DNA from 2 places in the Candidatus Thiodiazotropha endoloripes genome. Region 2 is predicted to be linked to the other one. Evidence: predicted binding sites of a transcription regulator. Region 2 holds the regulator's gene; the other holds the start of a gene.

Region 1 (3,409 bases), 1.3 Mb from region 2:
TCCGCTGCACGGAAGATCACCGGATATTTGGCCGGTTTGTCATCCCCCTCGGTTACCGATAACAGGGTAACATTGAGGTGCTGTCCCAGGTCGAAGCTTGCCGGACAGACCAGATTACCCACGTTTTCAATAAACAGCAGGTCCAATTCATCCAGCGGGGTCTGGTGCAAGGCCTGGTGGATCATGTGGGCATCCAGGTGACAGGCAGTGCCGGTGGTTATCTGAACGGCCGGTACGCCTTTGTCTCTGATGCGCTGGGCGTCGTTTTCAGTCTCCAGGTCTCCCTCGATGACACCGATTTTGTAGCGCTCCTTGAGGTGATCGATGGTGCGTTCCAGGAGACGGGTCTTGCCACTGCCCGGGGACGACATCAGATTGATCGCCAGCACACCATGTCTTTCGAAGTGCTCTCGGTTGTGTGCCGCCTGATGGTCGTTTTCGCTCAGCAGATTCTCCAATACCTCGATAGCGACATGGTCATCGGAAGTATGCGCATGCTTGCCACCTTCCTCGATCAGATGACGGTTGCCATGGGTAACATTACATCCACAGGTGTCACACATTTTACAGCTACTCCCAAGTTAGTTTTTTGTCAGTTCAACACTGGCCAACAGCAGTTCGTCACCACTGATCAGGCGGGTGCGATAGTCTCCACACTTAGCACAAAGCAGGCGATTGGCCTGGGCATCGGAATCATAACCACATTGTAGACAATGGACCCGCACCGGCTGGGTCTGGGTCACCAGTTCTGCCGCCTCGGCTCTGGTTCCGCATCTTGCTATGGTGAAGGCCTGCTGCAGCAGTTCGGGAACCACCCCGGAGAGTGGTCCGATCTGAATCACGATACGCTCAACAGATGTTGCCTGTTCGCGCTGGGCGATCTCTTCCACTTGTCTCAGCATGGATTGACAAACCGACAGCTCATGCATCAGTCTGCGGATCCATTTTGGTTAACATCTCATCATAGATTTCCCAGGCGGATTGGGCCTCCTGAGGGGAGACCTTCTGTATGGCATAGCCCACATGTACCACCACGAAATCATCCGCAGCCAACTCCTCATGCTGTAACATGAACAGGCTGACCTCCCTTTCAACCCCTTTGGCTTCGCAGCGTGCGGTAAAGCCATCAATCTCTTTTATCTGCATGGGTATGCCAAGACACATGGTGTAACCTGCCTGGTGAGGTGATTTAAGTCTGGGCCTGGTGAGAGGTCCAAAGGGAGCTGATGGCTTTGTGTTTACCGAGCCTGACATCTTAATCATCCGGCTGGCTGCCAGGATGACAGTGATACAGGCGTGACATATCACTCCAAGTTCCCTTAAAGTTATTCTCGCAGGGAGTCAGGTGTCGCTTCAAGGTAGAATGTTGATCAAGCACAATAACTCGGTGAATTTCAGGACTGAGCGTATGACGATAGAGCGTGTTTTAATCCTGGGCATTGGAAATACCCTGCTCAGTGATGAGGGTATTGGCATCCATCTGGTGACTGCCATGCAAAAGAAAACCGGGGATATTCCTGGGGTTACCTATATGGATGGCGGCACCCTGAGCTTTACACTGGCGGAACCCATTGCCGATGCGGATGGATTGATCGTGGTGGATGCGGCGCGTATGAAACAGCCTCCCGGTGCACTTAAGGTGTTTCGTAACGATGCGATGGATCGTTATCTGAGTGGTAATCGCTCGAGTGTTCACGAAGTCAGCCTTGGAGATTTATTGGACATCGCTCGTTTATCCGAAACCCTACCGGCAGAACGTTGCCTGGTCGGCATTGAACCAAAAGAGCTGGATTGGGGTGAGTCCCTGAGCGATGCGGTTGCACCAACTGTTGACCAGGGCATCGAAGAGATAATTTCCATACTTAAAGAGTGGGGAATATTTTCATAACAGGATTTTATTTAATCTTCACATAATATTCAGGTCTTTTAATGTCTCATTGATGATCCAGATCAGCACCTGTATCAGAAATAGGTGATATTCTTTCTATAAGTAATTATTTAGGGCTTTCCTGATGCAGCGACTACAGGACATCGCCATAAAAGTTGAGTCTCCCGAAGGCGTTCAAGCCAGCCATGGGAACGCACTCCCCATCTTGCACGAAATCCTCCACGCCCTGCAGCGCTTCTCCACCGAAGGTGAACAGAGTTGTATCGATTTACGATCACTGCCGTTTGGCCCGGGTGATGAAGAGGAACTGTTGCGCCTGCTGGGTCGGGGTGAGATCAATGTGACGATGGACGCATTGGGTGAAAGCACCATCTGGGAGACGGCTTTTTCTGGAGTCTGGATTGTCGATCACCGGAACGCCGAGGGCGAACCTGTCGCTCTGCAGATAGAGATCGGCCCTGTCCCCCAAATCGTATTCTCACAGCAGGAAGATATCGTTGACGCCATTGACCGGCTAGAAGCACAGTTAAATGACCATTAAGTCCGCATTTTGATCGAAGCGGTAGGAGTTGTGATGGCTGATGATCGAAAAAAACTCTCTATGACACTGGGCGAAAGCCTGCGTCAGCAAGGGGTATCCAGGCGGGGATTTCTGAAGTATTGCGCCGCCACTGCATCGATGATGGCACTGCCACCAACCATGGTGCCTGCAATCGCACAGGCACTTGAGAAAGCGAAACGCCCATCGGTTATCTGGCTTTCATTTCAGGAGTGTACCGGTTGCACCGAGTCGCTGACCCGCAGTCACTCCCCAAGCGTGGAAAACCTGATATTCGATCATATCTCACTGGATTATCACCATACCTTGCAGGTTGCTTCGGGTGATGCCGCAGAAGCCGCCAGAGAAGCGGCCATGCATGAGAATGAAGGCAAGTACATCGTGGTTGTCGATGGATCCATTCCACTGGCCAACCCGGGCTATTCCTCAATTGCGGGCATCAGTAATCTGCAGATGCTAGAAGAGACGGTGGCCGGTGCAGCGGCAGTGGTTGCCGTCGGCAGTTGTGCCGCATTCGGTGGCCTGCCTCATGCCAATCCCAATCCAACCGGGGCGGTTTCCGTGGGTGAGATCGTCAAGGATAAACCGGTGGTCAACGTATCCGGCTGTCCACCAATCCCTACGGTGATTACCGGTGTACTGGCCCACTTCCTGACCTTTGGTTCACTACCGGAACTGGATGCTCTGGGACGCCCGATGGTGTTCTTCGGGCAGAGCATTCATGATCGATGTTATCGGCGGCCTTTCTATGACAAAGGCCTATTTGCCGAGACTTTCGACGATGAAGGGGCGCGTAAGGGTTGGTGTCTGTTCAGACTGGGCTGCAAAGGGCCAATGACCTACAACGCCTGTGCCACAGCGAAATGGAATCAGGGCACCAGTTGGCCGGTTGAATCGGGTCATGGCTGTCTGGGTTGTTCCGAGCCCGACTTTTGGGATGCAGGCGGTTTTTACAACGCACT
Region 2 (3,409 bases):
ATCCCGCTTGAGCGCCATCTCTCAGCCATTTTCGGCTACCATCTGGTGCAGATCGGTCATCAGGGGGTGAGTGAGGAGCTGCTGCAAGTCAGTCCAGCCCGAAACCGGCTGGTGATGGGGATCGGCAACTCCGGGCAGCCGGGTAAACTACAGGCTGATCCGAGTCATCTGCCGTTTGCCACCGACAGTGTGGATGGGGTGCTGTTGCCCCACACCCTCGATTTTTCTCTCGATCCCCACCAGGTGTTACGCGAAGTAGAGCGGGTTCTGATACCCGAGGGGAAGCTGTTACTGAGTGGTTTCAATCCCTGGAGTCTGTGGGGTGGGGTGAGGTTGCTGCGCATGCGCTCTTCCACGCCTCCCTGGTGTGGCCACTTTTTCAGCAGCCGGCGGGTACTGGATTGGCTGGCACTGCTGGGCTTCGATCTGCTGGAGATCCAGTATCTGAACTACCGGCCACCGATTCAAAGCCTGGGTGTGATGCAGAAGTTGCAGTTTATGGAGCAGTTCGGTGACAAGGTCTATCCGAATTTTGGTGGTGTGTATATCATACTGGCGGTGAAGCGAGTGGTGACGATCACCCCGATCCGGCCGAAATGGTCGGTGAAGAAGCGGGTTATTCCCACCGCAGCTGAACCCACAATCAGAAACGGTACCTGAGTTACACCTACCATGGATTGCAGCAGAATTCGATGACACAGCATGTAGAACTCTTTACGGATGGCGCCTGCAAGGGCAATCCCGGGCCTGGTGGCTGGGGGGCAGTATTGCGCTATGGGGATCATGAGAAACAACTCTTTGGGGGCGAGGCCAGCACCACCAATAATCGCATGGAGTTGTTGGCGGTCATCAAGGGATTACAGCAGCTGAAAAGAGCCAGTCGTGTCGCTGTGACCACCGATTCCCAATATGTCAAAAATGGCATTACCCAATGGATTCATAACTGGAAAAAGAATGGCTGGAAGACGGCCGCCAGGAAGGCGGTGAAAAATGCCGATCTGTGGCAGAGCCTCGACTGCGAGGTTAAAAAACACCAGGTGGATTGGCACTGGGTGAAAGGGCATGCGGGGCATCCCGGTAATGAGTTGGCGGACCAGCTGGCCAACAAGGGTATCCAGGAGCTGTAGGATGATGCGTCAGATCGTGCTCGATACTGAAACCACAGGTCTGGAGCCTGAACAGGGCCACAGGATCATTGAGATCGGCTGTGTCGAGCTGGTCGACAGGCGGCTGACCGGTAACAATTTTCATCAGTTTCTCCAGCCGGAGCGGGAGATCGATGCCGGAGCTATCGAGGTGCATGGCATCACCAATGAGTTTCTTGCCGATAAGCCCAGATTTTGTGATGTGGCCCAGGATTTCGTGGAGTATGTACGTGGTGCCGAGCTGATCATCCACAACGCCCCGTTTGACGTGGGATTCCTCGATCATGAGTTGAAACTGATGGAGAATCCCCAGCGTATCGACACGCTTAGCGCGGTTACCGATACACTGGTGATGGCAAAGAAGATGCATCCGGGGCAGAGGAACAGCCTCGATGCCCTGTGTAAACGCTACGATATCGACAACTCTCATCGTGAGCTTCATGGAGCACTACTCGATGCGGAGATTCTGGCGGATGTCTATCTGATGATGACCGGCGGCCAGGCGGCACTGGTGTTGGATGATCAGCTCGGACAGCAGGGTGGCGATGAGAATGCGGCCGACAATATCCGTCGTCTGGCTGCCGACCGTCCACCCCTGAAGGTGATCCTGGCGGATGAGTCCGAGCTGGAAGCCCATCAGCGGCAGCTTGAAGCGATGGGTGAGGCCTGTATCTGGCACAAACAGCCGTAGCGGTCGAATCGGAGAAAAGACCCTAGGGCCTATTAGATTTAGTGTTAACAGGCCCTAAGTCAGCCCCTTGATTGACTCGATTTGGCGCTGTCGCTGCCCTGCACGATGTCGTAGAGTCTGGGTATGTCGAGCAACTGAACATGTTTGCGTTCCACCCTCAGCAGGTTTTCATCCTGAAAACGGGTAAAAAGCCGGCTGACTGTTTCAACGGCCAGGCCAAGATAGTTACCGATTTCATGACGGGACATACTGAGAAAGAAGTCGCTGGCTGAAAACCCCCGTTGTTTGAATCGCTCCGAGAAACTGAGCAGAAAGGTGGCCAGGCGCTCTTCGGCACTCTTTTTACCCAGCAGGGTCAGCATTTCCGTATCCTGGCCGATCTCGCGGCTCAGCAGGCGGTACATCTGATGCTGCAGGCTGGGCATGATGGCGCTCAGAGACTCCAACTGGGAGAATGGGATCTCGCACACCGCAGTGGTCTCAAGGGCAATCGCCGAGCAGGTGTGGCAATCATCCTGAATGGCATCCAGGCCGATCAGCTCACCCGGAAGGTGGAAGCCCAGTACCTGTTCTCCGCCATCTTCGTTGGGACTGTAGGTTTTTACCGAGCCGCTGGTGATGACCCGCAGGCTATGGAACTTATCACCGCCACGGTATAGATGATCCCCACGATGGTAGGGTCGGCCCCGTTTGATGATGCAGTCAAGGCGCTCCACGTCATCCGGTGTCAATCCCATCGGTAGACAGAGGGTGGCCAGACTGCAGTTCTTGCAGGCTACCTTGATATTTTCAAATGAGACAACTTTTCTGCTAGTCAAGTAATCGCTCCAGCATGCGGGGTGCTTTGATATCAACGCCTGGTAAAGACGGTTTTCGCGTCAGGGGTATCATTTCCTTTCCGAGATGACCTCAATTTCCTCAATGGCGTTACAGCTCCCAGAGGTTGATGTTTAAACCGCTGGAGCCACCTCTACCGCATTCCCGGCAAACAGCCTGTCGGAGCGGATAGCTTGTCTCCCCATCCTACAACCACATCCTTGTCTCTCTACTATTTTGTGAACCAGCACACGGCCTATTTTTCCAGAAATTCTTGATGTTGATCAAGTCGTTTTGGTTTTTTTATTACTTTGGGTCATTGCAGGAGCCGTATCCAGGGCCGTTGGGAGCAAAAAAAAGCCGGCCTGAAGGCCGGCTTTTCTGCACATGGGTAGGCTTATTGAGCCGGTGCAGCTGGTGCAGGTGCTGCAGCTGGAGGCGCAGGATAGCCGTATGGAGCACCGTAAGGAGCGCCATAAGGAGCACCATAACCGTATGGAGCGCCATAACCATAAGGTCCATAGCCACCATAGTCACGGTAGTAGTTGTTACCCCGGCCATAGCCAGAACCGCGGGCATTACCACTCATGCCGAAGCTGAAATCACCGGAGCCATCACCCCAACCATCGCCCCAACCGTCATTGTTCCAGCCGCGGTTACCATAGCCAGGACCGCCCCACCAGGCAGAGGCACTGGTAGACGCAGCTACAAGAGCAGCGATGCTCAGAACTTTAGCAAATTTAGTCATGCTTTCTTC

What was found. The regulator FNR, encoded in region 2, switches genes on or off when oxygen is low (the NO sensors DNR and NnrR bind a similar motif). The targets are predictions, from matches to a motif close to TTGATNTANATCAA.
Region 1: a site for FNR is predicted at 1,367-1,380, ahead of A3193_RS08500 (HyaD/HybD family hydrogenase maturation endopeptidase). Genes of this name have one in related genera too.

What each region holds. Positions count from the first base shown of each region.
Region 1 is NZ_LVJW01000003.1:1,893,360-1,896,768, reverse strand. It holds gene hypB (hydrogenase nickel incorporation protein HypB) at 1-563, opposite strand, end outside; gene A3193_RS08510 (hydrogenase maturation nickel metallochaperone HypA/HybF) at 582-902, opposite strand; gene A3193_RS08505 (HypC/HybG/HupF family hydrogenase formation chaperone) at 922-1,164, opposite strand; gene A3193_RS08500 (HyaD/HybD family hydrogenase maturation endopeptidase) at 1,409-1,888, shown strand; gene A3193_RS08495 (hydrogenase expression/formation protein) at 2,013-2,429, shown strand; gene A3193_RS08490 (hydrogenase small subunit) at 2,463-3,409, shown strand, end outside.
Region 2 is NZ_LVJW01000003.1:608,780-612,188, forward strand. It holds gene A3193_RS02790 (class I SAM-dependent methyltransferase) at 1-660, shown strand, start outside; gene rnhA (ribonuclease HI) at 693-1,127, shown strand; gene dnaQ (DNA polymerase III subunit epsilon) at 1,132-1,836, shown strand; gene fnr (fumarate/nitrate reduction transcriptional regulator Fnr) at 1,896-2,654, opposite strand; gene A3193_RS02810 (sulfur globule family protein) at 3,050-3,400, opposite strand.